Regions from separate parts of the Mesorhizobium sp. M1328 genome, predicted to be linked through region 2. Evidence: predicted binding sites of a transcription regulator. Region 2 holds the regulator's gene; the other holds the start of a gene.

Region 1 (14,957 bases), on a different contig from region 2:
AGTAGGTGATCATCGCCGGATCCCAATAGCCAAGGAACACGTCCAAATCATTGTTCTTCAAGGATTCATAGATGACGTTGATGCCCAGAAGCGAGCTTGCCGGCTTGTAGCCGAGCGCATCGAGCAAGACGCTGGTGACGCCGGTGGTGAAGGCAAGGTCGTTCCATCCAGGCTCGGCCATGCGCACGACCTTGCATTGCTCGGGTTCAGCCGCAAAGGCCGGCTGGCTAGCCAGCAGGACGCACAGCGAGGCGCCCATTCCAAGGCTACGAAGCATTTCGGTTCTCCTCATTTCATCAACAGTGTTGACCACTCGGTTTTTATATTGTCCCGCTGGTTAATTCTTGATCTCGACGGACGAAAATGTCAACGTCGGTTTTCGATGCATGGATCCGGCCCGTGAAACTCAAGCGTCTCAGCGACATACGCCGCAAAGAGCTGCGGCAAGCTGCCTTTGCCGTGCTTCAGCGCGAAGGCATAGCTGGCGCGACCATCGAAAAAGTGGCGGCACAGGCCGGCGCGTCGAAGGGCATCGTGCTGCACTATTTCAGCAGCAAGCGGGAACTGTTCGAGCACGCCATGCGGGAATCGAACCTGGTGCTGCGTCATGCGGTGGTCGAGCGGCTGAGACAGGCGCGCACGCCAATGCAACGGATGGACGCCATCATTGAAGGCAATTTCGAGCCGCATCTTTTCCAGCCGTCCCTCTGCCATGCCTGGCTTTCGCTTTGCGCGGAGGTGCCGCGCGACGAAAAGCTGGCTCGCATCCAGAAGGTGATCCATGCGCGCATGCGCTCCAACCTGCTATCCGGCCTGCGCGGTCTGGCGCCGGCGCGCGATGCTGACGAGATCGCTTTCGGCGTCACCGCCCTGATCGACGGGCTGTGGTTGCGGCTTGGCCTGCAGCCCGGCAGCGTCACGCGTGAACAGGCCATTCATCAGGTCAAGGATTTCGTCGCTACGCGGCTGGCTGTTCGGCGCGGTGCAGCCGCTGCCGAATAGACCATCGTGCCCGACAGCCGAAGTTCATACTGTGAGATAGGCCGGCGGCTTGACGACAATCGGCGACGGCGCTGCTCTCCTTACCAGACAAGACGGCAATGCGCGGGAGTGTTGGATGAGACTAGGCGGCAAACGGGCACTGGTCACCGGCGGCTCGGACGGGATCGGGCTGGCAATCGCCGAGGCGTTTTTGCGCGAAGGCGCGGACGTGCTGATCGTCGGCCGCGACGGCAAAAAACTCGAGGCCGCCCGCAAGCAGCTCGGGGATAATGTCGAAACGCTGTCGGCCGACCTGTCGGCCAGTGCCGGCATCGATGCCGTGGTCGAGCATGTCAAACGCGGCCCGCCTGTCGATATCCTCGTCAACAATGCAGGCGTAGCGTTCCTGGTGCCGTTCGAAACCGTCAGCGAGGACCAGTTCCAGCAGTCCTTCGCACTCAACGTCACGGCGGTATTCTTCCTCACTCAGCGGCTGTTGCCGCATCTCGCGCCGGGCGCGGCTTCGGTGATCAACATCTCGTCCTATTTCGCGCACAAGATGATCCCGAAGCGGCCGTCCAGCCTCTATTCGCTGTCGAAGGGCGCGCTCAATTCGCTGACCAAGTCGCTCGCCTTCGAGCTCGGGCCGCGCGGTATAAGGGTCAACGCCATCGCGCCCGGCACGGTCGACACGGCGATGCGGCGCAGGTCGATCGAAAATCTGCCTGAGGCCGCGCAAGCCGAGCTCAAGGCCTATGTCGAGCGCAGCTACCCGCTCGGCCGCATCGGCCGAACCAGCGACCTTGCCGGCATCGCGGTCTATCTCGCGAGCGACGAAGCGGCATGGACCAGCGGCGGTATCTTTGCCATCGACGGAGGGTACACGGCGGGGTGAGGAGCGCGCGCTCTTCTTTCTCCCTTGCGGGAGAAGGAAAAGGCGCTGCTTCAACCGATTTGCATCCCCATCGTCCGCAATCTCCGCTTGAACGCGTTTGTGCAACGCGATACGCCGTTTGCAAATTGCAAACCGGAGAGACTTCGTGAGCGTGCCAGAGACCAGAACCGAAACCGACACGTTCGGTCCCATCGAGGTCGCCGCCGACCGCTATTGGGGCGCGCAGGCGCAGCGTTCGCTGGCCAATTTCAAGATCGGCTGGGAGAAACAGCCGGCCTCGATCGTGCGGGCGCTGGGCATCGTCAAGCGGGCGGCAGCGGAGGCCAATATGGAGCTGAAGCGGCTCGATCCGGCGATCGGCAAAGCCATTATCGAGGCCTCCCAGGAGGTCATCGACGGCAAGCTGAACGAGCATTTCCCGCTGGTCGTCTGGCAGACCGGTTCTGGCACGCAGTCCAACATGAACGCCAATGAGGTGATTTCCAACCGGGCGATCGAGCTTTTGGGCGGCGTCATGGGGTCGAAGAAGCCGGTGCATCCCAATGACCACGTCAACATGAGCCAGTCGTCGAACGACACCTATCCTACGGCCATGCACATCGCCTGCGCCGAACGCATCATCCACGATCTGCTGCCGGCGCTGAGACATTTGCATGCGGCACTCGAGGCCAAGACCAGGGCTTTCGCCCACATCGTCAAGATCGGCCGCACCCACACCCAGGACGCCACGCCGTTGACGCTCGGCCAGGAATTCTCGGGCTACGCGGCGCAGGTCGCCTCGTCGGTCAAGCGCATTGAGATGACCCTGCCCGGTCTGCAGGAATTGGCACAGGGCGGCACCGCGGTCGGCACCGGCCTCAACGCGCCGGTCGGTTTTGCCGAAAAGGTGGCGGCGCGCATCGCCGCAATCACCGGCATCGATTTCGTCACCGCGCCGAACAAATTCGAGGCGCTGGCCGCCCATGATTCCATGGTCTTCTCGCACGGCGCCATCAATGCCTGCGCGGCAGCGCTGTTCAAGATCGCCAACGACATCCGCCTGCTCGGCTCGGGCCCGCGTTCGGGCCTAGGCGAATTATCGCTGCCGGAAAACGAGCCGGGCTCCTCGATCATGCCGGGCAAGGTCAATCCGACCCAATGCGAGGCCATGACGCAGGTTTGCGTGCAGGTGTTCGGCAACAACGCGGCGATCAGCTTCGCCGGCAGCCAGGGCCATTTCGAGCTCAACGTCTACAATCCGCTGATGGCCTATTGTTTCCTGCAATCGGTACAGCTGCTGGCCGACGCTTCGGTGTCGTTCACCGACAATTGCGTCGTCGGCATCGAGGCCCGCGAAGACAACATCAAGGCAGCGCTCGACCGTTCGCTGATGCTGGTGACGGCGCTGGCGCCGACAATCGGCTACGACAACGCCGCCAAGATCGCCAAGGCGGCGCACAAGAACGGCACAACGCTGCGCGAGGAAGCGCTGGCCACCGGGCTGGTCAGCGAAGCCGACTATGAGCGGCTGGTACGGCCGGAGGACATGACGCACCCAGGGTAAGTTGATCGCGAAAACGTTACCTCGGTGAACAATCCGTAACCAATCCGACGTCTTTGGTGAACAGTCGGCATGCGCTAACTGGACGGCTATCCCAAGTCGTTTGGCCAAACCCTTCTGGAGAGTTACGCATGTCCACCAACACGTCCACCAACACTTCGTTTGCCGGCACCGCCTCCGGCGCCTCGGGCACGATCCTGCTCGGCCGCATCCTGCTTTCTGTCATCTTCCTGCTTTCCGGTTTCGGCAAGCTGACGGCCATTGCCGGCACCGCCGGCTATTTCGGCAGCCTCGGCCTGCCGCTGCCGATGGTGACCGCCATCGTCGTCGGCCTGATCGAACTGCTTGGCGGCCTCGCCATCCTCGTCGGCTTCCAGACCCGGATCGTCGGCTGGGTGATGGCGATCTTCACAGTCGCCACCGCACTGGTCGCCCACACCGGCTGGGACGATCAGATGCAGATGATCAATTTCATGAAAAACCTCGGCATTGCCGGCGGCTTCCTCGTGCTCGCCTCGTCGGGTGCCGGCGCCTATTCGATCGACGCCAAGCGCGGCTGAAGCGGCCCAGCATTTCCTGAACAAAGGGGCGCGGAATTTTCCGCGCCCCTTTTTCGTTGTCGGTTTATATCTGCTGGCTGGAACTCTGCTAGGATCGGCCGCCGATATCGGAGGAGACCATGCCTCGCAATGCGCTGCTCTTGCTTTCCCGGCTGCTGCTCGCCGCGCTGTTCGTGCCGTCCGGCTTCCATGCGCTTGCCGACATCGCCGGCACATCGGGCTATTTCGCCGGCCTCGGCCTGCCGCTGCCGACGCTGGTGGCTTGGGCGACAGGCCTGTTCGAGCTGATCGCCGGACTGCTCATCCTCGTCGGCTTCAAGACACCTATCGTGGCACTGCTGCTCGCTGCCTTCTGCATCGCGGCGGGCTTCATCGGCCATTATGGTCAGGGCGGCGACGATCCGACGCTGACCTTCATGCATTCGCAGATGCTGATGAAGGACATCGCCATATCAGGCGGTTTCCTCGCGCTGGCAATGGCTGGCGCCGGCGCATGGTCGGCTGACGGGCGGATGCCCAGAGCAATTGCTTCACCCAAAAGCTAGCGCTCGACTCGTCCACCTGCAGAAGTCGGCGCCGCCCCTCATCTGCCTGCCGGCATCTTCTCCCCGTATAGTGACGGGGAGAAGGAAGCTGGCCGCGACCCCGGCACCCTTTCTGCAACGCTAGGAGTAAGCGAAATCTGTTGCGAAGGGATCTTTCTCCCCGTCGCTATACGGGGAGAAATGCCCGGCAAGGCAATGAGAGGCAGCGCCAACCTGAAGCGATTGCCTTGAGGCGGAGCTAAGATTACTTGGCTGAGACAGCCTACTTCACCGTCATGCTCGGCCCGCCCTCGACTGCCAGCACCAGCCTGCGGTTGGTGACCCTTGCCAGCTGTGCCAGCCGGCCGGCCGGCCGCTCGCCGTAAAGATCGGCCAGCGCTGCCGGCAGCACCAGCGCCAGCACGCCATTGCCGCGGTTTTCCCATTTCAGCCGTGGCATGACGCCCGGCATTGCCGCGGTCAGCAAATAGACGACGCGCAGCAGTGCCGCCAGCACGCGGGCGCGTTCGAGATAGCGCGGTGTCGCCAGCCCACGGATTTCCGGAGCGGCTTCATTGAACACCCCCTCGTGGCGAAACAGGCTGACAAGCGCCAGGAAGGCGCGGCCGGGATGGTCGACGCCAATGAACGAGGCGTGGGCGATGATGTTGAGCGATTGCTTGCCGCGATATTCGGGATGGGCACGCCAGCCGATATCGGCGAGCAGGCAGGCGGCGTGGCGGTAGCGCGCTTCATCCCTGGTTTCGTCGATGCCGAAGGCGGCGAACGCCTTCCCGGTCCATTCGACAAGCTCATGCGCGTGGTCGACCGAGCGCGAGCGCAGGCGGGCAAGCTCTTCCGCCGCCGAGATCAGCGGATCGGCTTTCTGCTCGGCCTTGTCGAGCAGCGAATAGAGAAAGCCCTCGCGCACGCCCAGCGCCGAGACGATGATCTTCGAGGGCTGCATCGCCGCCATGATCTCCTGCAGCACGATGGCGCCGTAGGGCAGCAGCGAGCGGCGGTTCTTGGAGACGCCCTCGATGCCTTTGATCTTATCGATCTCGGCCTTGGCGACCTGCCGAAGGAAGTTTGCGGCGCTTTCGATGCCGATCTCGTAATGGTGCATGACGCCGAGCGGGTAGTTGGTCATTTCCATGTGCAGCCGGGCGAGGTTTCGCCAGGTGCCGCCGACCGTGTAGAAGGCCCTGCCCTGCCCGCCCTTCAGCAGCTTCGCCCGCGCCAGTTGCTCGCGCGTGATCCTAGCCGCCTGGGTCAGCGAGTTCTTCGCCATGTCCTGCAGGCGCAAGCCGCCCAACGGCAGCGTGATGCCGTCACCGATCGTCTCACCATCGATGTCGATCAGTTCGAGGCTGCCGCCGCCAAGGTCGCCGGCAATGCCGTTGGCCGGGTGGAAACCGGAGATGACGCCGAGTGCCGAATAATGGGCTTCCTCGCGGCCGCTCAGCACCTGGATCTCGGTCTTGAGCACGTCCTCGGCGCGGTGGATGAAGTCGGGGCCGTTGACGGCCTCGCGAGCGGCGGCGGTCGCCAGCACATACATGCGCTCGGCGCCGGCCTGGTCGGAAAGCGCGTGGAAGCGGCGGAACTCTTCCATCGAGCGCGTCACCGCCTCGGGATCGAGCTTTCCGGTCGAAACGATGCCGCGGCCGAGGCCGGCCAGCATCTTTTCGTTGAAAAGCAAGGTCGGCGAGCGCGCCAACCCCTCATAGATGACAAGACGGATCGAGTTCGACCCGATATCGATGATGGACAGCGGTCGGCGGTCCTGCAGCCGGCCCTGGGACGCTGAAATCATCAGCCCGTCGCTGCGTTCTGTTTCTTGCGGCGCTTGAACTGCGCGATGCGCTTGGGGGCATGCGACTTCAACGCATCGCCCCGTCCGGACAGGCTCGGATTGGTCATGAAATATTCCTGCGCGTTGAACGGTTCCTCGCCCTCTTCCAGCACGACGCGCCGGGAGGTTCCATCAGCCAATACGTCGAAACTTTGCTGGTTGTCCATGATGTTGCCGAGCATGATCTGGCCGAGCACCTGTTCATGCACAGTTGGATTGGTGATCGGCACCATGGTCTCGACGCGGCGGTCGAGATTGCGTGGCATTAGATCGGCCGAGGAGATGTAGACGATCGCCCCGTCCGATGGCAGGCCGTGGCCGTTGCCGAAGCAATAGATGCGGCTGTGCTCGAGGAAACGGCCGACGATCGACTTCACCCTTATGTTCTCCGACAGGCCGGGCACCTGCGGCCTCAGGCAGCAGATGCCGCGCACGACGAGATCGATCTCGACGCCGGCGCGGCTGGCGTCATAAAGCGCATCGATGATGATCGGATCGACCAGCGCATTCATCTTCATCCAGATGCGAGCCGGCCTGCCGTCCAGCGCGTGGCCGATCTCGTCCGAAATGTGCTTGAGAATGCGGTTGCGCAGCGTGAACGGCGATATGGCCAGCCGCATCTGCTCGGCCGGTTCGGCATAGCCGGTGATGAAGTTGAACAATTGCGCAACATCGCGCGCGATCGTCGGGTCGGTGGTGAAGAAGGACAGGTCGGTGTAGATGCGGGCGGTGACCGGGTGGTAGTTGCCGGTGCCGAGATGCACGTAATTGCGTAGCCTGCCGTCCTCGCGCCGCACGACCAGCGACATCTTTGCGTGGGTCTTCAGCTCGAGGAAGCCGAAGACAACCTGGACGCCGGCGCGCTCGAGGTCGCGGGCCCAGCGGATGTTGGCCTCCTCGTCGAAACGCGCCTTGAGCTCGACCAGCGCCGTCACCGACTTGCCGGCTTCCGCCGCATCGACCAAAGCCCGCACGATCGGGCTGTCGTTGGAGGTGCGATAGAGCGTCTGCTTGATCGCCACCACTTCCGGATCGGCCATCGCCTGGCGCAGGAACTGCACCACCACGTCGAAGGATTCGTAAGGGTGGTGGACGATGATGTCCTTCTCGCGGATGGCGGCAAAGCAATCGCCGCCGTGCTCACGGATGCGCTCGGGGAAGCGCGGATTGTAGGGCGTGAACTTCAGATCGTCGCGGGCGACGGCGACGATCTCCGAGATCTGGCTAAGCGCCAGCGGGCCGGTAAGCACGCTGATGCGGCTGGCCGAGACGCCGAGCTCGCCGGCGACGAAATCGCGCAATTCGGCCGGCATCAGCCTGTCGAACTCGATGCGGATGACCGAGCCGCGGCGTCGCCGCTTCAGCGCCGTCTCGAACAGCCGCACCAGATCCTCGGATTCTTCCTCGACCTCGATATCGCTGTCGCGGATAATGCGGAACGTGCCGGAGCCCTTGACCTCATAACCGGGGAACAGCTTGCCGATGTAGAGGCTGACCGCCTCTTCGAGCGGAACGAAGCGGACGTGATGCTTGCGATCCGGCAAGCGGATGAAGCGCCTCAGCGCCACCGGCAGGCGCAAAAGCGCGCTCATTTCCTCGCCGTTCTTGCGGTGGCGCAATTGCAGCGCCATCGAGAAACCGAGATTGGGAATGAACGGAAACGGATGCGCCGGGTCGATCGACAGCGGCGTCAGGACCGGAAACACCTGCTCCTGGAAATGGTCCTCGAGCCAGGTCTTCTCGTCCTTGGTCAGGGCATCGCGGGTGATGCTCTCGATGCCTTCCTTGTTGAGCTGCAGCATCAGCGCCGAAAGGCTGTTCTGCTGGTCCTCCTGCAGGCGCTCGACCTCGCGCAGCAATTGTTCGAGTTGCTGCTCGGGTGTGCGGCCGTCCGGGCTCTTCAGCACGATGCCCTCGCGCACCTGGCCGGCAAGACCGGCGACGCGGACCATGAAGAACTCGTCGAGATTGGCGGCCGATATCGACAGGAAGCGAACCCGCTCGAGCAGCGGATGATTGGCGTTCAGCGATTCCTCGAGCACGCGCCGGTTGAATTGCAGCCAGGAAAACTCGCGGTTGACGAAGCGGTCAGGATTGCCGCCTTCGCGGCTCGCCGCCTCGATGGTGATGAATTCGTTCTGGACCGGCTTCAGTTCGTTCATAGTTCCTGCTCTTCTCACACCTGTCCGCGGATTACGGTGTTAACCGGCTTAACTTATCCTCTGACAGGCTTTTGCGACAGTTTCATTTCATCGATCTTGCAAAGAGACGGGTTATGATCCAGATGCAACCGACAAGATCAGGAGACGACGATGGCAGGCGGTTCCATTCCCCATTTCCAGAACGATGCGGGCTATCCGGCAATCGACATCGGCGTCAAGGAATTCATGTGCACCGGCGCCAATCCGCCTTTCGATCACCCGCATGTATTTCTCGACATGGGCGACGACAATGAAAAAGTCTGCCCCTATTGCTCGACGCTCTATCGCTATTCGCCGAAGCTGAAGGCATTGGAAACGCAGCCGCCGGGCTGCCTCTATATCGACCAGGCCGCCTGATTCTTCCGCGACAAGCCTGATGCAGGAAACGCAGTCCCGGCAGGTCGTCATCGCCGGGGCGGGCGTCGCCGGGCTGACCGCGGCACTGGCCTTCGCCGACCGCGGCTATCGGATAAAACTGTTCGAACAGGCGCAGCACCTCGAGGCTGCCGGCGCCGGCATCCAGCTTTCGCCCAATGCGACACGCATTCTTCGACAATTAGGCGTACTCGATCGGCTGTTGCCGACGGCGGTGCGGCCGGAGGCGGTCGTACTCAAGGATGCCCCCACGCTGCGCGAGCTGGCGCGCGTACCGCTTGGCCAGGCAGCCGAAACGCGCTGGGGAGCGCCCTATCTCGTCGCCCACCGCGCGGATCTGCAGTCAGCGCTGATGGAGCGGATAGCCGAGCGGCCCGGCATCGAACTTGTCACCGGCGTTCTCGTCGTCAGTGCCGCCGTCAAACCCAATGGCATCGCCGCAACGATAGAGGTTGCCGGCACGGCCATCGAAACGGAAGCATCGTTGCTGATCGGCGCGGATGGCGTCTGGTCGTCGGTGCGAGAAACGCTTGCCCGCAACGCGGCCGAATTCGGTAGTAGCCGGTTTTCAGGTGAGCTGGCGTGGCGCGCCACCGTCGGTGCCGACAGCCCTGCCGGACAAACCTTTGCAGCGATCGGTGCGCCCGATTGCGTTACTGCATTCCTCTATCCCGGCTTCCATATGGTCGCCTATCCGGTGAGCCGTGGCACTGTCTTCAACCTCGCGGCCTTCACCAGGGGCGAGCGCATCGCCGAGGGCTGGTCGGGGCATGCCGACCCCGCCAGCCTCTCAAGCGCCATGCGCGATACCGCGCCGGCGCTGGTCCGTCTGGTGAGCGAGGCCGCGCCGTGGACGGCATGGCCGATCCACACCGTCGAGCAGCGGCGGTGGACGACGCCGGAAGGCATCGCGCTGATCGGCGATGCGGCGCATGCGATGACGCCCTTTGCCGCACAGGGCGCGGCGATGGCGATCGAGGACGCGGCGACGCTTGCCGGCTTCGTTGCCGCTTCGCCAGCCGATCTTGAGGGGGCGCTTGCCGCCTGGGAACAGGCGCGGCGGCCGCGCGTCGCCCAGGTCGCCCGCCGCGGCGCCGTCAACCGCCTCGCCTGGCACGCGGCCGGGCCGGTGGCGATGGCCCGCAACCTGTTCCTGGCGATGCGCTCACCCGAAAAACTCGCCGCCGATCTCGACTGGCTCTATGGCTGGCGGGCGTTGGACGATGGCGCGCGATGATACGCACGACAGGCTGGCGGGACAGCGCCCCTCTCTGTCCTGCCGGACATCTCCCCCACTTGGGGGGAGATTGGCCACCACATATTGCCTTTCGCCAATCTTCAAGGTTGCATGACCTAGCAAGGCACCGAAGCCGCTAATCTCCCCCCTCGTGGGGGAGATGTCCGGCAGGACAGAGGGGGCGCGAAGGAATGAGAGGTTAGCATTCGACAGCAATACCCCCGCCTAGTAAGAACGAGCTATGGCCAAGGTCATCCGATACGCATTTGACCCAACAAATTCGCCTCCGCTGACAGATGTCCAGAAAGCGGAAATCGCAGCGCTGAAAGCACGTTCGACGGATGATGTCGATACGAACGACATCCCTGAATTGACCGAAGAATTCTGGCAGAGCGCTGTCCGAAATCCATATTTCAAGCGGATCGGCCGGACCGCAGAACCGATTGATGAGCCTAAATAGCTAATTGTAAAGCCGCATCGACAGGCCGAGCGAGGCTGGCAGCGGGTTCCACCAGCCGGTGCGCAGGCCGGCCGTGCGCAGTGCCGCCGCCGTCCAGGTGTTGCAGCCGATCAGCGCATTGAAATGGCCATTGGCTTCGAAGAACCGGTCGAAGCGGGAATAGGCCGCATTCTCGATCGGAATGGCCCCGTTCGGCCCCTGCTGGAAGCTTGCCGCAATGTAATCGAGCAGCGCGGTAAAGCGTTCGTCGCCGATGTCGAAGCCGGCGACGTCGGGATGCGGCTCGGCGATTTCGCCGGAAATGTCGACATGCATCACCGAGGCATCGACGGTCAGCGCCTTCATCACCGGCACCGCCTTCAGCGCCGACCAGGTCGGCGTCTCCAGATAGAAGGCGCGGCCGCCCCAGCCGAAGACGACGTAGCGGACCTCCACCATGTCGGCTGTAATCCGGCATCGACCGGGAAATGGAAGCGCCGGCGCACATCGTCGTCGACCGGGATGGCGATGTCGGTGTGGATTGGATTTTGCAGCACCAAGATACGGTGGCTTGCGCCGATCGGATCGGCAACGGCCGCCGGCCAGAGCGGGCGCGGCAGCAGCGTGCCCAGCGCTACCGCTAGCGCTATTGCAACGGCCAGCAGGCCAAGAAAGCGGGCAAGCTTCTTCATGGGAAAGGCATAGAACAAGCAATGCTCAAGGTGAAGCCTCTCCGGAACTTGCGCCACTGACAAAGCGCTTGACGCATATCCTCCCCGGGAGGATATGCTGAGGCATGTCAGATCACCTCCACGCTTCGCATCCTTCCATCATAAAGCGCCTGAAGCGCGCGCAAGGCCACCTCGCGGCGGTGCTGGCCATGATCGAGGCGCGTCGCCCTTGCGTTGATCTGGCGCAGCAGCTTCATGCCGTCGAAAAAGCGATCAGCAGCGCCAAGCGCGAGCTGATCAACGACCACATCGAGCATTGCCTGACGGACAGCGTAGAAACCGGCGGCAACTCGCTGGCGGAACTCAAGCAGCTGGCGAAATATCTATGAATGCCATCGTAGCCCGCATTCTGGACTGGCTCGGGTTCGGCTCGCACGCCGCACATCATCACGGCGGTCACAGTCCGCACGGTCACACCCATGGCGTCATCGATGCGACAATTGCCACCACCGATCGGGGCATCTGGGCAATCAAATGGTCGTTCGTAATCCTGGCCATCACCGCGGCATTGCAGATGGTCGTGGTTGCGTTGTCGGGAAGTGTGGCATTGCTGGCCGACACGATCCATAACATCGGCGATGCGACCACGGCGATCCCGCTATGGATTGCGTTCGTGCTGGCGCGGCGCAAGCCGTCGCGGATCTTCACCTATGGCTTGGGCCGGGTCGAGGATCTGGCCGGCATTATCATCGTGCTCATCATCCTGTTCAGCGCTGTAGTCGCCGCCTACCAAGCCATCGACAGGCTGATTAATCCACAAGTGGTGACACACCTCGGCTGGCTGACGGCGGCGGGCATTGTCGGCTTCCTCGGCAACGAGGCGGTTGCCGTGTTCCGTATCCGCGTCGGTCGCGAAATCAACAGCGCGGCACTGATTGCCGACGGCTACCACGCCCGCACCGACGGACTTACCAGCCTTGCCGTGGTCATCGGAGCCATCGGCGTCTGGCTCGGCTTTTCCTTGGCCGACCCGATCGTCGGCCTGCTGATCACGATTGCGATCTTCGGTATTGTCTGGCAATCGGCCCGCTCGGTGCTGACCCGCATGCTGGATGGAATCGAACCCGGTGTGATGGATGAAATCCGACATGCCGCCGAGCATGTTCCGGGCGCGCATATTGTCGATGCCAAGGCGCGCTGGGTCGGTCATAGATTGCACGCCGACATCGCAATTGCCGCAAACGAAACCCTGCCGCTGTCGGAAGCGAACAAGATCGCGGCAGCGCTGAAGGACGAACTGTCCCAGCATATGCCAGCCCTGGCCGAGGCGAATGTGCGGTTTTCAACCGGACATGGAGAGAACGACCATCCGCGCCCTCACGAGCACACGCATGACCACGGCCAAATGCACTGACGCTCGCCCATTTTTTGCTAGTCTCGTCCGATGTTCCAGACCCTCGTCGAATTTCAGCGCACGATCTACCTGACGCTCGGCGAGCAGATCAAACTGCTTTCGGCCGGAGGCAATTGGCTGGCGTTCATGGCCTTCCTGCCAATGGGCGTCGTGTTCGGGGCTGCCCATGCGCTGACGCCGGGTCACAGCAAGGCCGTCCTGGCGACTTATCTTGCCGGTTCGGATGCGAAGGTCTCGCGCGGCCTGCTCGTATCTATCACGCTGTCGTTCACGCATGTGACGATTGCCGTTCTGATTGCGGCTCTCTCGTTACCACTGGTCTCAATAGCATTGGCAGCGTCGGCCGCGCTCCGCTTCTGGAGCATATCAGTCGCGGGCTGCTCGGCCTCATTGGCGTCTCGATGCTCTGGCGCGCTTTGAGCCACAGCCATCACCACAGACACGAGGGCGAGGCTGTCGGCGTCATGGCAGGCCTGATCCCATGCCCGCTGACGCTTTTCGCGATGACTTTCGCCATCTCCAGGGGTGTTCCGGCAGCGGGCGTCCTGTTTGCCATCACCATGATGGTCGGCGTGGCGGTGACGCTGTCCTGCGTTGCGGTGTTGTCGATCCTGTTTCGGGAACGGCTTGTACAGTTTTTCGCGCGCCAGCCACGGCTGTTCGAAACCATCTCCCGGGCCATCGAGGGCGCCGCCGGTCTCGCCCTTGCCGGAGTCGCTGTCTGGCAGATCACCTCAGCTTGAGGGAAAATTTGGCCCCAGCCACTGCATGGCGTCCGGGCCGGTGCAGCGGTTGGAACGAGCCTAGGCGACGCCGGTCATGTCACATCGATCACGACCATCAGCCCGCCGCCGCCCTTCTCCTCGACATTGTTGTTCGTGGTGTGATGCGGGATATGGCAATGGATCAGCCATTTGCCCGGACGCTGCGCCTTCCAGATCACGTCGTAGCGCTGACCCGGCCCGACATTGACCGTATCGGCAAGGAAACGACCCGAGGCAGGGATCGTCTCGCCGTCGCGGGCAATGACCTCGAACGGCCCGCCATGGATATGCATCGGATGGATGAAGCCGTTGTTGGTGCCGATGAACCGCACCTTGAGCGTCTCGCCGACCTTCATCGGGATCGTCTCGGTCGAGGGATAGGCCTTGCCGTTGATGGTGAAGAAATTCGGCATGCCGCCCTCCATCGGCATCGACGGGTAGGTCAGCCCTTCCCGCACCAGCCACTCCTGAAGCTCGATGACGTAATCATGGTCGGCCGCGACCTCATCGGCGGGATTGGCGGGATCGATGATCAGCGCACCGTAGAGGCCGAGCGCCTGGGTCCGGTCCGGCTTGGCATGGGGGTGGTAGAAATAGGTTCCGTGCTGGGTTGCGGTGAATTCGTATGAATAGGATTGGCCGGGCTCGATCGGCGCCTGCGTGATCTCGGACGGCCCATCCATCTGGTTCGGCAGGATCAAGCCATGCCAATGCACCGTCGTTTCCTCAGGCAGGCCGTTGGTGACGTTGATCCTGACCCGGTCGCCCTGGCGAATGTGAATTCGCGGGCCGGGAATCTGGCCATTATAGGCATAGGCGTCGACCGCGACGTCCGGCAGGATCTGCCAGCGGACCACCGAAGGCCGGAGCTCGAACACCTTGATGCCGTTCTCCATCCGAAACGGCAGGTCCTGGTCACCCTTTGCCGTCAGGCCATAAGAGGCGGCCACGAGGCGCGGATCGGTTGCTGCCATGTCGCGCATCGTATCGGCCGGCGTGTCGCGATCCATGATCATGCCTTGCGGCATGATCACCCCGCCGACGTCGCGTGCCGACAGCGTCAGGTTCAGCCAGTTCGCCGGCGCGACCATGCCGATGGCGAGCGCCAGCAGGGAGACGGCACCTAGGGCAGCGACCTGCGGCGTCGTGGCATCTGTCTCCATGTGATGGCCGCCGCCTTTGCCTTTGTGGGAAGCCATATCGTGGCGCTGTCCGCGACGGCCACTGGCGTCGGCCTGCTGCATCTGCATCTGCGCATGTTGCCTCGTGGCAGGCTGCTCTCGACCATCGATGCCGGCTGCCTGCGCGCGCTGCGTCATCAGCCCATGCTTCAGCCCCCGGGCGACCAGCCAGACATTGGCCGGGTAGGCAAGCGCAAAGCCGGCGATGACACCCATCGACATTACACCCCAGAACAAAAGCTCCGTCGGTTCCATCGCGCGCATGTCGCGGCCCATCATCAGAAAACTCATGACCGGCGCCATGCCGGCCATCATGAAGT
Region 2 (14,957 bases):
CATCGGCATTGCCGTGTTTCTCACCGAGCTCTGCCCGCGCCCGCTCAGGCGCCCGATCGGCATAGCGGTCGAGCTATTGGCCGGCATTCCGTCGATCATCTATGGTATCTGGGGCCTGTTCGTGTTCGCGCCGTTCCTGCAGACGACGATACAGCCCTTCATCATCAACATCTTCCACGGCGTGCCGGGACTATCCAGCCTTTTTGCCGGCCCTCCTTACGGCATCGGCCTTCTGACCTCGGCGCTGATCCTCGCCATCATGGTGTTGCCCTTCATCACCTCGATCACCAAGGACGTCTTCGATACAGTGCCGGCGGTGCTCAAGGAATCGGCCTACGGCATCGGTTGCACGACTTGGGAAGTGACCCGGCGCGTGGTCATTCCCTATACCCGCATCGGCATCATGGGCGGCGTCATGCTTGGCCTCGGCCGGGCGCTCGGCGAGACCATGGCGGTGACCTTCGTCATCGGCAACGCGCACCGCATCAGTGCCTCTCTGTTCGCGCCGGGCACGACGATCTCGGCGACCATCGCCAATGAATTCACGGAGGCCGACGGCGACCTCTACACCTCCTCGCTGGTTTCGCTCGGCCTGATCCTGTTCGTCATCACCTTCCTGATCCTTGCCGCCGCCCGCTATATGCTGATGCGGATCGACGCCCGTACGGGAGCCTGACCGATGTCGACATCCTCATCGCTCCACAGCCGCCGCAAAGCCAGGAATTCGGTGATGATGGCGCTTTGCGTCGTCGCCGCCGGCATCGGGCTTGCCTGGCTGGCGCTCATCCTCGGCGCGCTGGTCTATAAGGGTACGGCCGGGCTTTCGCTCGCGGTCTTCACCGAGATGACGCCACCACCCGGCGAGGCCGGCGGCCTGCTCAATGCCATCGCGGGCAGCCTGCTGATGACGATCATCGCCGTTGTCGTCGGCACGCCGATCGGCGTGCTGGCGGGAACCTACATGGCCGAGTATGGACGCTTTTCGCGCATCACCACCGTCGTCCGCTTCATCAACGACATCCTGTTGTCGGCGCCGTCGATCATCATCGGCTTGTTCGTCTATGAGCTGATGGTGCGGCCAATGGGACATTTCTCGGCCATTGCCGGCGCCGTGGCGCTTGCCATCCTGGTCATTCCGGTGGTCGTGCGCACCACTGAAGACATGCTCAACCTGGTACCGAACGCGTTGCGTGAAGCCGGTGCCGCGATCGGCGCGCCGCGCTGGGTGGTGATCCGTTCGGTCGCCTATCGCGCCGCATTGTCCGGCATCGTCACCGGTATATTGCTGGCGATAGCACGCATTTCCGGCGAGACGGCGCCGCTGCTCTTCACCGCGCTCAACAACCAGTTCTGGAGCAGCAATATCAACGCGCCGATGGCCAGCCTGCCGGTGACCATCTTCCAGTTCGCTCTCAGCCCTTACGAGGAATGGCAGCAGCTGGCGTGGACCGGCGCACTCATAATCACCCTGACGGTTCTGGGCTTGAGCATCCTCGCCCGCAGCCTTACCGGACGCAGAGAGGACAGATGACACAGATGTTGTCCCCGGACATGACGATGACCGAAACGGTCGCCGAGAAGACGAAGATCGAGGTCAAGAACCTCAACTTCTACTACGGCCAGAGCAAGGCGCTGAAGGACATTAGCCTGTCGCTGCCCGAGCGCAGTGTCACGGCCTTCATTGGGCCTTCGGGCTGCGGGAAATCGACGCTGCTGCGTGTGTTCAACCGCATCTATGAGCTCTACCCGAAACAGACAGCCGAGGGCCAGGTGCTGCTCGACGGCAAGAATATTCTCGACCGGTCGCAGGATCTCAATCTGCTGCGCACCAAGATCGGCATGGTGTTCCAGAAGCCGACGCCGTTCCCGATGTCGATCTACGAGAACATCGCCTTCGGCGTCAGGCTCTACGAGAATCTCGGCAAGTCCGAGATGGACGGCCGCGTCGAACAGGCGTTGAAGCGCGCCGCGCTGTGGAGCGAGGTCAAGGACAAGCTCAACGCCAGTGGCTTGAGCCTGTCCGGCGGCCAGCAGCAGCGGCTCTGTATCGCCCGCACCGTGGCCGTGAAGCCGGAAGTCATTCTGCTCGACGAACCGGCTTCGGCGCTCGACCCGTTGTCGACGGCCAAGATCGAGGAACTGATCGACGAATTGCAAGCCGACTACACGATCGTCATCGTCACTCACAACATGCAGCAGGCGGCGCGCGTGTCGCGCCAGACCGCCTTCATGTATCTGGGTGAGCTGGTCGAGTTCGACCGGACCGAGAAGATCTTCACGTCGCCCCGCGAGAAGCGCACGCAGGACTACATCACCGGCCGCTTCGGCTGAGCCGTTCCGATCATGCATATGAGGACAGGACCATGGGCGAACACACAGTCGCTTCTTTCGACGAGGATCTCGAGCAGATCAGCAAGCTGATCCGCGACATGGCCGACCTCGCCGGTTCGATGGTCGGCGGGGCGACCAAGGCCCTGTTGAATTCCGACAACGTGCTGGCGCAACGCGTCGTTTCCGACGACGCCATCATGGATGCGCGTCAACGCGAACTGGACGATCGCGCCATCACCCTGATCGCCAAACGCCAGCCGATGGCCCACGATCTTCGCCATGTCGTCGGAGCGATCCGTATGGCCGGCGACCTCGAACGCATCGGCGACCTTGCCAAGAACATCGCCAAGCGTGTGAGTGCGGTCGGCCTCAGCGTCACGCCGCGCGACCTGTCGCATTCCATCGACGCGATGGCGCAGCTGGTGCTCATCCAGGTGCAGGGCGTCATTGAGGAATATGCCGCAGGCGATGCGGCCGCGTTGGCCAAGCTGCGTGCCGCAGACGAGCGCATCGACGTCAAATACACGTCCGTGTTCCGCGAGCTGTTGACCTACATGATGGAAGATCCGCGCAACATCACCGCTTGCACGCATCTGCTGTTCTGCGCCAAGAATCTGGAGCGGATCGGCGACCATGTCACCAACATCGCCGAAAATGCGTATTATGTGCTGACCGGCGAGCAATTGCCGGTCAATCGTCCGAAGCAGGACGAAACGACAATGTCCGCGCCGGTGACATAATGGGGGTGCCCAGCCGATGATCGCACCACGCATAATGGTGGTGGAGGACGAGGAGCCGTTGGGTGTGCTGCTCCGCTACAATCTCGAATCCGAAGGCTACCAGGTCGAGGTGGTGACACGCGGCGACGAAGCCGAGATCCGTTTGCAGGAGAATGTGCCCGATCTTCTGGTGCTCGACTGGATGATACCAGCGGTTTCCGGCATCGAGCTCTGCCGCCGGTTGCGGGTGCGCCCCGAAACCGAGCGGCTGCCGATCATCATGCTGACCGCGCGCGGCGAGGAGAGCGACCGGGTGCGCGGTCTTTCGACCGGCGCCGACGACTATCTGGTCAAACCATTTTCGACACCGGAATTCATGGCCAGGGTCAAGGCGCTGCTGCGGCGCGCCAAGCCGGAAGTGTTGTCAAGCGTGCTGAAGGTCGGCGACATCGTGCTCGATCGCGAATCGCACAGGGTCTATCGCAAGAAGAGCGAAATCAGGCTCGGGCCGACCGAATTCCGGTTGCTCGAGTTCATGATGCGGCATCCGGGCCGCGTCTTCTCGCGCAGCCAGTTGCTCGATAATGTCTGGGGCGAGACGATCTATATCGACGAACGCACCGTCGACGTGCATGTCGGCCGGCTGCGCAAAGCCGTCAACAACGGCCGCATGCCTGATGTCATCCGCACCATCCGCGGTGCCGGCTACGCGATCAGGGAAGATTGATCCGCCGGGTCAGGCCACGTTCTTTCTGACGCGGGGCCTCATTTGCGCGCCCGGCGCGAAAATCTCCTGGTCGACGAAGCTTAACGCCCGCATCGCACAGCCTTCGCGGATCAGCGGCAATTCGTTCGGCTCGGTATCGAAGGAGATCGAACCCGAATGCTGGCCGCCGGCGGTCTGGGCGATGGCCTGGCGCAAGGCCGGCTCGATCAGATCGAAGGCGGCGGCACTGGCGCCGACCATCGCGACCGGTGCCGGATCGATCAGCGCGAACAGCGAGCCGAGACCGAAACCCAGCGCCTCGCCGGCCTTGCGGTAGGCCTCGCGTTCCGGCCCATCCTTCTCGCGCGCCCGGGCCGCCAGCGCGCGCATGTCGGCGTCGCTGACGTCGGCGATGGGTTCGCTGTCTTCGCTCATCTGCCTGGCGTTGCGCCAGATGGCGTAGTTGCCGGCATAGGCCTCGATGCAGCCGCGCCGCCCGCATCGGCAGAGCGCGCCGCCCGGACGATGGATCATGTGGCCAAACTCGCCGCCGGAGGAATGCGTGCCGGTGAACAGCTCGCCCTTCAACACCAGCCCCATGCCGATGCCGTGCGAAAGCAGGATGGCGATGAAGTCGTCGCGATAGCGATCCGGATCGCGCCAGCGCAAAGCCACCGCCATCATATTGCAGTCGTTCTCCACCGTGGCCGGGATGCCGAATTGATCTTCCAGCATATCGGCAAAGGCGATGTCCGTCTGCGGCGTGATCGGCGACCACAGCATGGCGCGTGCAGGGGAGTCGGTAATGCCCTGAATCGCCAGGGCGATGCGGGCGACACTGCGGACGTCAAGGTCTGGATCCTCCAGCCGGCGCCGGACGACGGCCATGCATTCGCGGATCAGCTCGTCGCGCGGCATGGTCAGCGTGTCCAGCCGGCGCTGTTCCTCGGCTACGACGTGTCCCGCATAGTCGATGATGGCGGCCGACAGGAAGTTGAGCGACAACACCACGGTCAGCACCGCCGCCGCTTCCGGGTTGAGGGCGAGGCCGACCTGCGGACGACCGCGTTTCAACGAAACGGGCTCGCTTGCCTTGCTCTCGGCGAGGATGCCTTCCCGTATCAGGTCGGAGGAGATCGCCGATATGGTCGAATGGCTGAGGCCGGTGGCTGCGGCGATCTCCGTACGCGATGGCTGGCCAACCCGGCGGACTGCCGAGATCACCATCGCCCGGTTGCGCCGGCGCAAATCGTCATGGCGGATTCCGACCGACATCGTTTTGCTTTCCTCCCGGTTGCCGCGGCCGCTCATGAACCGGAAGCCGTCGGTAATGTCCGACAAATAGTGTCGGATGCAGGCAAATAGTGTCAGATGCAGGTGGCGCTGTCATCGTTTATTCCGACGCTCGAAAAAACTCTCAGACTCATCAAAATCCATCAGAATCGATGTTGACAGCAGCCGGAGATCGGGCCAGTATTTTTTCGAGGCTCGAAAAAATTAGGGGCCTCTAAGCTGGTCTTTGGGCCAATGGTCACGCCGTACGCGGCGCAGGGAGGATATGATGAAGAAATTCACGACCGCCATTCTGGCGGGTGTCGCCATGACGCTGGCGCTGGCGTCGGTGGCGCAGGCTAAAGACAAGGTCATCGGCGTTTCCTGGTCGAACTTCCAGGAAGAGCGCTGGAAGACCGACGAGGCCGCAATGAAGGCGGCCATCGAGGCCGCCGGCGAGAAGTATATTTCCGCCGACGCACAGTCCAACCCCGGCAAGCAGCTCACCGACGTCGAGAGCCTGATCTCGCAGGGCGCAAACGCACTGATCATCCTGGCGCAGGACGCCTCGGCCATCGGGCCGGCCGTGCAAAAGGCGCTGGACGAAGGTATTCCGGTTGTCGGCTACGACCGGCTGATCGAGAACAAGGACGTCTTCTACCTGACCTTCGACAACAAGGAAGTCGGCCGCATGCAGGCCCGCGAAGTGTTCAAGGTGAAACCGGAAGGCAACTACGTCTTCATCAAGGGCTCGGGCGCCGATCCGAATGCCGATTTCCTGTTTGCCGGTTCGATGGAAGTACTGAAGGACGCAATAGACAGCGGCAAGATCAAGAATGTCGGCGAGGCCTATACCGACGGCTGGCTGCCGGCCAACGCCCAGAAGAACATGGAACAGTTCCTGACCGCGAACGACAACAAGGTCGATGCAGTGGTCGCGGCCAATGACGGTACTGCCGGCGGCGTCGTCGCCGCATTGACGGCGCAAGGGCTGGCCGGATCTGTTCCGGTTTCGGGCCAGGACGGCGACCACGCCGCGCTGAACCGCATCGCGCTCGGCACGCAGACCGTGTCGGTGTGGAAGGATGCGCGCGAGCTCGGCAAGAACGCCGCCGAGATCGCCTCGCAACTGGCCGACGGCAAGCAGATGACCGACATTGCCGGCGTGAAGGATTTCACCACGCCCGGCGGCAACACCGTAAAATCCCTGTTCCTGACCCCGGTCGCCATCACCAAAGATAACCTCAACGTCGTCATCGATGCCGGCTGGATCAAGAAAGAAGAGGTCTGCGCGGGTGTGGCGGCGGGCACTGTTGCGGTCTGCAACTGACCCGACGTTTCCGAGAAGTCCGAACGCCGCGGCCGCTCGCCGCGGCGTTTTTTCAACAAGAGTTGTTTTTCCGCTTCCGGCGGATAACTTCTAGGCTGCTTCCGGCATCCGCGGCAGACGGCAACCCGGCGGGAGAAACATAATGACCGACACGACTTCCAACACGCCGGTCGACAGCTCGACCGCAGACCGGGCGCGGGAATCCGAGCTCGGCATCGTTGCCCGATTTCTCAAGGCAACCGAACTCGACACGCGCATGCTCGGCATGGTCGGCGCGCTGCTGGTCATCTGGGTCGGCCTGCATGTCGTTTCTAGCGTACGGCTCGGCGTCAATCCGTTCGAGTTCGACAGCCGGACCTTCCTGACGCCACGCAATCTCTGGAACCTGTCGGTGCAGACTTCCGCCGTGGCCATAATGGCCGCCGGAATGGTGCTGGTTATCGTCATGCGCAATATCGACCTGTCGGTCGGCTCCGCCGAAGGCCTGATCGGCGTGGTCATGGGCTTTGCGCAGGTGCATTTCCTGGTGCGAATGGTCGGTCTGCAATTAGGCAACCCCTGGATCTGGATCGTGGCGCTGGCCATCGGCCTGGCGCTTGGCCTTCTGATCGGAGCGTTCCAGGGATACATCATCGCTTATCTCGAGGTGCCGGCCTTCATCGTGACGCTGGGCGGCCTTCTGGTCTGGCGGGGTGCCGCATGGTGGGTCGCCAGTGGGCAGACGATTGCGCCGCTTGATGCCACTTTCCAGCTGATGGGCGGCGGACCGGCGGGTTCGATCGGCGCGCGATGGAGCTGGATCGTCGGAATTGTCGCATGCCTTGCGGTTGTGTTCATGCTGCTCAACGGGCGGGTGCAGCGCAAGCGGTTCCGCTTCCCGTTACGCCCGATCTGGGCCGAGACGTTCCTCGGGGCCGTCACTTGCCTTGTCATCATGGGCGCCATATGGCTCGCCAATTCCTATCCTTGGCCGGTCGGCATCGTGAACAGATATGCGGCGGCCAACAATATAACCGTTCCCGAAGGCGGGTTGTTCATCGCCCATGGCATCGCCATACCCGTGCTGATGGCTGTAGCCGTAGGGCTGATCATGACCTTCATCGCCAAGCGTACCCGTTTCGGCCGCTATGTCTTCGCCATCGGCGGCAATCCGGAAGCAGCCAACCTTGCCGGTATCAACACGCGCTGGGTGACCATGAAGGTGTTCATGATCATGGGCGTGCTGGCGACGATCGCCGCAGCGATCTCGTCAGCCAGGCAGAACTCGTCGACCAATGCGCTGGGCACGCTGGACGAGCTCCTGGTTATCGCGGCGGCGGTGATCGGCGGCACGTCGCTCGCCGGCGGCTCCGGCACCGTGCTCGGCGCCATGCTCGGCGCGCTTTTGATGCAGTCGCTGCAATCCGGCATGGTGCTACTCGGCATCGATTCGCCGCTGCAGAGCATTGTTGTCGGCGCCGTGCTGGTGGTCGCGGTGTGGCTCGATACCGTCTATCGCAAACGGGTCTGAGCATGATCCCGCAAGGTGGAAACCGGCTTTCGGACAAGATCATGCTCAAGCAGGATCTATAGGGAGGAAGAACAAGCATGGCAGACAAGACCGCTCCCACGCCGCTGATCGACATGCGCAACATTTCGATCGCCTTCGGCGGCATTCGCGCCGTCGACGATGCCTCGGTCGATCTTTTCCCGGGCGAGGTGATGGCTTTGCTCGGCCATAACGGTGCCGGCAAATCGACGTTGATAAAAATCCTGTCCGGCGCCTACAAGCGCGATGCGGGCCAGATTTTCGTCAACGGCGAGGAGGCTTCGATCTCCAACCCCCGCGACGCCAAGAAGTACGGCATCGAGACGATCTACCAGACGCTGGCGCTGGCCGACAATGTCGATGCGGCCGCCAACCTGTTTCTCGGCCGCGAGTTGATGACCGCCTGGGGTACGCTCGACGACGTCGCCATGGAGGCTGAGGCGCGCAAGGTGATGGGTAGGCTTAATCCGCGTTTCCAACGCTTCAAGGAGCCGGTGGTAAAGCTCTCGGGGGGCCAGCGGCAGTCGGTTGCGATCGCCCGCGCCATCCTGTTCAACGCCCGCATCCTGATCATGGACGAGCCGACGGCGGCACTCGGGCCGCAGGAGACGGCACAGGTCGGCGAACTGGTCAGGCAGCTCAAGGCCGACGGCATCGGCATCTTCCTGATCAGCCACGACATCCATGACGTGTTCGAGCTTGCCGACCGTGTCTGCGTCATGAAGAACGGTCGGGTTGTCGGCACGGCACGCACGACCGACGTCACCCAGGACGAAGTGCTCGGCATGATCATCCTCGGCAAGTGCCCACCCGGCGCCATTCCGGGGCCGGGCGCCCTGAAGATCGCCGCATGAATGAGAATTAGCCGGCTAATCACAAGCCGCCAAAATATGCCAGCCGTCACCATGCTTTGGCCTCGCCATTGTGTTGGCGTCGGGACTTGCCCATAAAGATGCCGAACCGTCCACGGGACGTATCAGCAATTGAAGAAGCTTTTTCCGACCGTCGCTTTTATCGCCGTCGCGCTGATCAGCCTGACGATGGCGGGTTTTGCCTATTTTGCCACCCAGGAGGCGGCCCGCATAAAATTCGAGGCGACGGCCGACGACGCGCTTAACCGGATTGAAAGCCGCATCGACCTGGACCTGTCGCTGCTGCGCTCAACCCGGGCGCTGTTCGACGCGCGCAATGGCGGTATCTCGCAAGGCGAGTTCAAGGCTTTCTTCAAAGCGCTCGACATCGACAATAATTTCGCTGGCCTGCGCGGCATCGGCTTCCTCCGCCTGGCGAAGACGGGAAACGAGGCGGCGGTCGAGCGCGATATCCTGCACGATCACGGCGCAAGCCATCCGATCTATCCCGACACGAACTTGCCGTGGCGTACGCCCATCGTGCTGTTCGAACCGCTGGATCCGTCCAATAAATCCAGCATCGGCTACGACATGTTTGCCGGGCCGGTGCAGCGTGAGGCGATCGAAAAGGCGATGGCCGACGACCAGCAGCATGCCAGCGGGCTCGTGCAGCTCGGCAAGGATACGGGTGCCGCGCAGACCTTTGCCGGGTTCCTCGTCTTCGTCCGGCTCAATGTGGAAACCGCGCCGGACGCCGTAAACGCGTCGAGATCCTCGACTGCCGGCTTCCTTTATGCGGCCTTCCGCGCCCGTGACCTGTTCCAGGCTGCGCTCAGCCGGGCACCATTGCTGCCGGTCAACACCGAGATCTATGACGGCACGGTGGACAGCGACAACCTGCTGTTCCAGTCGGAAACGCCGCCTGTTTCGAGCCTCGGCGACAGGCTGCTGGTCACCCGCAAGATCACGGTCGCCGGCCGGCAGTGGGTCGTCCTGTTCAGGCCGACAAGTGCTTTCTCGCAACCTTCCTCGCGCGCCATCCCGGTGATGCTCGGATTGTTCGGGCTGCTGCTTGCCGGCGCCATTGCGCTGGTGGCCCGCTATCAGGAGCGGGCCTATGAGGCGGTCTCGCTGCTTCACGAAACGACCGAAAAGAGCCTGCTGGAAAAAGACCTGATGCTGCAGGAGATGAAGCATCGCATCAAGAACTCGATCACGCGGGTGCTGGCAATCGCGCGCCAGACAGCATCGCACACCGCCGACGTCCAGGAATTCTCGACGTCTTTCTCGGCCCGGCTGCAGGCGATGGCGGCTTCCCAGGACATGTTGACGCGCTCACGCTGGCAGAAAGCCGATCTCGGCGACCTGCTGCGCATCGAGCTTGGCCAGGTGTTCGGCAGCGAGCTTCCTGAAGGGCTGTTGTCGGGACCGGAGGTTCTTCTCGACGAAAAGACGACGCAGGCACTCGGCCTCGTCTTTCATGAACTGGCGACGAATGCGCTGAAGCATGGCGAGGCCGGCAATTCAGTCGGTGCGCTGAAGGTCGACTGGTCGCTCGAAGGCCGCGGCGGCGCCCGGACATTGGCTCTCAACTGGCGTGAGGCCGGTCAGAAGAAGCTCGAGACACCGGCAAAGAGCGGTTTTGGCACCAGACTGATCGATCTCAATGTCACACGCGAATTGCGTGGCACAATCAGGCGCGATTTTCGCGAAGATGGCTTGAACGTCGAAATCAAGGTTCCGCTGCCGGCCTGAAACGCCGCCTCATGACCCGCGTCGCAACAGCGCCTTAAAAGGGCAAACGCGGAGACAGGTGGCCCGTCTCCGCGTTTGCTGTTCGCCTGGAGCTCGAAACTAGTTGCAGCGAGCTGTGTAGATCCGGCCGTGACGATCTCTGTACTGGCAGTAGCCATTTTGCAGACGGCGAACGAGCAGACCGCCAATCGCACCAGCGCCGGCGCCGATCAAAGCGCCCTTGCCGCCGCCGACAGCGCCGCCAATGAGCGCGCCGCCCACAGTGCCGATACCCACGTTCTCTTCCGTGGTGGTGCAGCCGCTGACCGCAACCACGGCAACCATGGCAATAATCATCTTCCGCATGGAGTCATCCTCACTTTTGTCCTCACTTTAATAAGCTCCAGCCGCCATTTAGCATGAAAGTACGGCCTTTGCCCGCACGATTTCATTGTTGATTAAGATAGTCTTTTTCGGGGCGTGCGCCGTTCGATGCTACCACGAACCCGGAAATCTCCAAGGACGCATCGAGCGTGCCGTCGGGACGCACGTTCCAGATGATGCTGTCATAGTCGTCCTCGAGCGCAGGATCGACGGCAAGGCATCTGGCGACGACATATTGGGCTTGGCCCTGCAGGTCGATGACCGCGAATGGGCGCGCGGTCATGCACTCGGCAGTGGTTTCGAAAACGCTTACCGGCGCCGGCAATTCACGGCACGCGGTCATGGCATTCGAACAGCCGACAACCAGCAGCAAGGCGGCAATGTGCTCCATGGCGGGACCCTCTCGCCATGGAAACGGCCAAAATCCCTCAAAGTTCCTGTGACGACAGAGCGATCAAGCAGACGTGAGCAGCGGAAGCCGGCGGCGGACCTTGGCGAGCTCGATCAGATCAGCTGGGACGCGGCGGTCAGGACGATAGCGGCCATAAGCGCGACGGCGGCGAAGCGGAGGGGCGATGCACGAGGCGCGGGCGCTGCGGACGCGTCGGGATCCTGAAAACCGCTCATCGAGACGCGAGCGGCGTGTTCCAGTCTGTTCAAGTCGGCAGCCGTCAAGGCCCATTCCTTTCATATTGTGCCAAACTCAATCGATGTCCGGTGGATCGGCACGTTCGGACAGGATCGGACCTTATGGTGAACAGTCGGTTAAGGTTGGCGATGCGTAGCAAGCCTTCTCGCGCCGACCGCCGTTCGTTCAATCCGTCTCGAAATTGCCGTGAGGAACGACAAGGCGGTATTCGAGGCGGTTCCCGGTGATCTCAAGTGTCGCCGTTCCATTCAAAGAAGTGGGCACGACGCGTTCAAGCGCGACGCTGCCAAAACGCTTCTCGCTACGTTGATTGTCGTTGGCTCCGATCACTTCGGCCCATGTCAGCGACAGCGCAGGCTCGCCAGCGGAAGCTGCCGTCAGATCGGCCGTCACCTCGACGAAACCGTCGCTGCGCGACAGTGCGCCATAGCTGACCGAATTGACGGCGAGCTCATGCATGGCCAAGCCGATGTGCAAGGCGGCATTGGGGTTGAGATATGGATTTGCGCCGCGGAAGCGTAGGCTGTGCAAGGGGTCCGCGCCGTACCTGCCGACCTGACCGGAAACCAGCTCGCGCAGCGCCGCTCCCCGCCAATTGGATGACGTAACCAGGTCCTGCGAGGAGGCCAGCGACTGCAATCGGCCCCGGAAACGCGTCAGGAAATCGTCAATGCTGCCGGAATAACGGCCCGTCTGGGTGGCGATGCTCTGGATGATGGCCAAAAGGTTCTTGGAGCGATGACTGACTTCGCGCAGCAGCGCCTTCAACGTCTGCTCCCGGCGTTTCTGCTCGGTTGTTTCGACCATGGTGGTCACGACGCCCTGCACCGCGCCGGTCTCGCTGCGGTCGGCGTCTATCCACACCTGAAACCAGCGGGCGCCGTCATCGGCCGGCACGCTGAGTTCGAGATGTTGAGGATTGCCGGAGACGATGACGTCGTGCTTAGCGGCGCCGATACGCTCCGCCTGCGCCGGCGGCAAGATGCCGTTGTTGTCGGAGGCATCGGAAGTCCATGGGGCGCGCATGTTGCGCGCCCACACCGTCTTCATTTCGCGATCCTGGTATAGGACGGAAATCCCGGCATTGTGCAGTGCATGGAGAAGTGCCCGGCCAAGCTGCATTCCGCTTTCGGCGGGATGCAAAGCGATGATCTCATCACTCTGGCCGCGGTCTTTCATTTTTCCGACTCTGGAACGCATCGGTCAATTTGCTCAACCCATGTCGGGCTGAACGGCTCGCGGAAAAATGGGTTCCAAAAGGAGGAGCTTCGTATCAAGCCTTAAAAAGCGGTCCGCCGAGCGGCATCCCGTTAGAGGACACTGCCCGGCGGTGGCTGGAAACCGTTTGAGGGGTGCGGCTTCCAGTGTTCGCTTGAATGGCCGCTTGGCATTCACGCTCGTCTGATCAGGCCGGCAATAAGCGATATGATCAGGAAGGCGAGAAAGATGAAGAACAATATCTGCGCTATACCGGCCGAGGTGCCAGCGATACCGCCGAAACCAAGCGCACCGGCGATGATCGCCACGACGAGAAATACGAGCGCCCAGTAAAGCATGATCCATCTCCTTCCAATGCTGCGGTGAAAACGTGATTCGCCTCCGTTTGTTCCACCATTTTCCGAAAAAGACGATGCTGAAAATCGTTATGGCCCGAATTGCTGCGGTGTGTGCGAAAAGGTCCTCGTCAGGTTCGGCAGCAGTTGGCTGTCGTGTGTTAAGCCGGCGTCACGCCCCCATCCGGTCCAAGGGGAGTGGCTATCCCACACCCTGGCGGCCGCAACTCGGCCGCTAGCTGTTTTATGCTGCGGCTTTCGCGTGCCGGTCAAAGAACAGGGCCTGGCTGATAAGAGCCTTGACCATATCCGGATTGAACGGCTTGGTGACGAGGAAAGCCGGTTCCGGCCGCTCGCCGGTGAGCAGGCGCTCGGGAAAGGCGGTGATGAAGATCACCGGCACCGAGGTCGACGATAGGATCTCATTGACGGCCGCGATGCCCGAACTGCCGTCGGCAAGCTGAATATCGGCAAGCACCATCTTTGGCCTCGCCTTGCCGAACATCGCCACCGCCTCGGCGTGGGTGCGCGCCGTTCCGACGACGCGGTGGCCGAGGCTTTCGACCATTTCTTCGATATCCATGGCGATCAGCGGCTCATCCTCGATGATCAGCACGTCGGTTGCCACCTGACGGGAGATCTCGTTGCTCGCCTGCGCGAGAAGTTCGGAGAATTCCTGTTCGTCGACGTCGAGAATCTCCGCCGCCTCGTCTTCGCTGAAGCCTTCGACCGCGACCAGCAGAAAGGCTTGGCGGGGACGAGGCGCAATTGCATTCAGATTGGCTGCGGCGCGCTGTTCCCATGCCGACTGGGCATGCTCCTGCGGAACGCGAATGGCCACTGAGGTGAAGAGCTTGGCAAAGACCTTGTAGAGCGCGATGCGGTCGTTCGATGCGTCCGGAAAGATGTCGACATCGGCAATGATGGCCTCGAGCATTGCGGCGACCAGCGCGTCGCCGCTCTCCTGCGATCCGGATACGGCGCGCGAGAAGCGGCGCAGGAACGGCAGGTGCGGAGCGATGGTTGCTGATAGGCTCATATCGGACGTCTCCCTCATATGACGTGATTGCATGTTATAGCTAAAAACGGCTCGCAACCCCAAAGTTAGAAACGCGGGTTGTGCGAAAAAGTTCCGGTCATGCGGAACTAAGTATGCGGGCTGGCGTTTAGGGCGGGGTTGGGCAACCAGACGAGGCTGCCGCTTGCCTTGCGTTATGTGTTGAAGGGCGGCTTAAGGCTGGGACAAAGGGCGAAATGAAGAACATGACGAAAGCTACCACGGCTGGCGTTGGCAACGGGCGCCGGGCTGCTTCCCGCGACCCGCTTGGGCCGAACTCGGAAATCGGCCGCAAACTCAAACAATACTACGACGAGCTGGTCTCCGACAATGTGCCGGATCGCTTCGCCCAACTGCTCAGCCAGTTGGAAAAGGCCGAACCTGTGCAAAAGAAGGACTGAGGCATGGCGGCCGTCTCCCAGGGCTTCAAGACCGACTTGCTCGGCTCGATCCCGAGCCTGCGGGCTTTTGCCGTGTCGCTGACGCAAAACGCCGACAAGGCCGACGACCTGGTGCAGGAAACGTTGGTCAAGGCCTGGGACAAGCATGAAAGCTTCCAGCCCGGCACCAATCTGAAGGCATGGCTGTTCACGATCTTGCGCAACGAATTCTATTCGCAGATGCGCAAGCGCGGCCGCGAGGTGCAGGACAGCGATGGCGTCATGACGGCCAGGCTTGCCGTTCATCCGGCCCAGCACGGCCAGCTTGACCTCGAAGACTTTCGCGGCGCGCTCGAGTTGCTGCCCGAAGACCAGCGCGAAGCCATTATCCTCATCGGCGCATCGGGCTTTTCCTACGAGGAAGCGGCCGAGATCTGCGGTTGCGCCGTCGGAACGATCAAGA

What was found. The regulator PhoB, encoded in region 2, activates phosphate uptake and scavenging genes when phosphate is short. The targets are predictions, from matches to a motif close to TGTCATNNANCTGTCAT.
Region 1: the regulator PhoB is predicted to act here: its motif matches at 8,591-8,607, upstream of NKH23_RS09205 (RNA degradosome polyphosphate kinase).

What each region holds. Positions count from the first base shown of each region.
Region 1 covers NZ_JAMYLO010000003.1:134,352-149,308, reverse strand. Annotated here, with positions in the region: gene choX (choline ABC transporter substrate-binding protein) at 1-277, opposite strand, end outside; gene betI (choline-binding transcriptional repressor BetI) at 400-1,002, shown strand; gene NKH23_RS09230 (SDR family NAD(P)-dependent oxidoreductase) at 1,118-1,876, shown strand; gene fumC (class II fumarate hydratase) at 2,022-3,419, shown strand; gene NKH23_RS09220 (DoxX family protein) at 3,548-3,976, shown strand; gene NKH23_RS09215 (DoxX family protein) at 4,096-4,521, shown strand; gene ppx (exopolyphosphatase) at 4,784-6,316, opposite strand; gene NKH23_RS09205 (RNA degradosome polyphosphate kinase) at 6,316-8,517, opposite strand; gene NKH23_RS09200 (zinc-finger domain-containing protein) at 8,668-8,913, shown strand; gene NKH23_RS09195 (FAD-dependent monooxygenase) at 8,933-10,168, shown strand; gene NKH23_RS09190 (hypothetical protein) at 10,410-10,628, shown strand; partial or broken gene NKH23_RS09185 (TIGR02117 family protein) at 10,629-11,299, opposite strand; gene NKH23_RS09180 (metal-sensing transcriptional repressor) at 11,404-11,667, shown strand; gene NKH23_RS09175 (cation diffusion facilitator family transporter) at 11,664-12,692, shown strand; partial or broken gene NKH23_RS09170 (HoxN/HupN/NixA family nickel/cobalt transporter) at 12,723-13,435, shown strand; gene NKH23_RS09165 (multicopper oxidase domain-containing protein) at 13,510-14,957, opposite strand, start outside.
Region 2 covers NZ_JAMYLO010000013.1:133,730-148,686, forward strand. Annotated here, with positions in the region: gene pstC (phosphate ABC transporter permease subunit PstC) at 1-676, shown strand, start outside; gene pstA (phosphate ABC transporter permease PstA) at 680-1,531, shown strand; gene pstB (phosphate ABC transporter ATP-binding protein PstB) at 1,528-2,331, shown strand; gene phoU (phosphate signaling complex protein PhoU) at 2,364-3,071, shown strand; gene phoB (phosphate regulon transcriptional regulator PhoB) at 3,088-3,777, shown strand; gene NKH23_RS22060 (ROK family protein) at 3,787-5,031, opposite strand; gene xylF (D-xylose ABC transporter substrate-binding protein) at 5,318-6,358, shown strand; gene NKH23_RS22070 (sugar ABC transporter permease) at 6,501-7,868, shown strand; gene NKH23_RS22075 (ATP-binding cassette domain-containing protein) at 7,946-8,740, shown strand; gene NKH23_RS22080 (CHASE domain-containing protein) at 8,870-10,492, shown strand; gene NKH23_RS22085 (YMGG-like glycine zipper-containing protein) at 10,592-10,837, opposite strand; gene NKH23_RS22090 (hypothetical protein) at 10,920-11,246, opposite strand; gene NKH23_RS22095 (hypothetical protein) at 11,360-11,530, opposite strand; gene NKH23_RS22100 (sensor histidine kinase) at 11,670-12,704, opposite strand; gene NKH23_RS22105 (DUF1328 domain-containing protein) at 12,896-13,060, opposite strand; gene NKH23_RS22110 (response regulator) at 13,302-14,096, opposite strand; gene NKH23_RS22115 (NepR family anti-sigma factor) at 14,312-14,515, shown strand; gene NKH23_RS22120 (sigma-70 family RNA polymerase sigma factor) at 14,519-14,957, shown strand, end outside.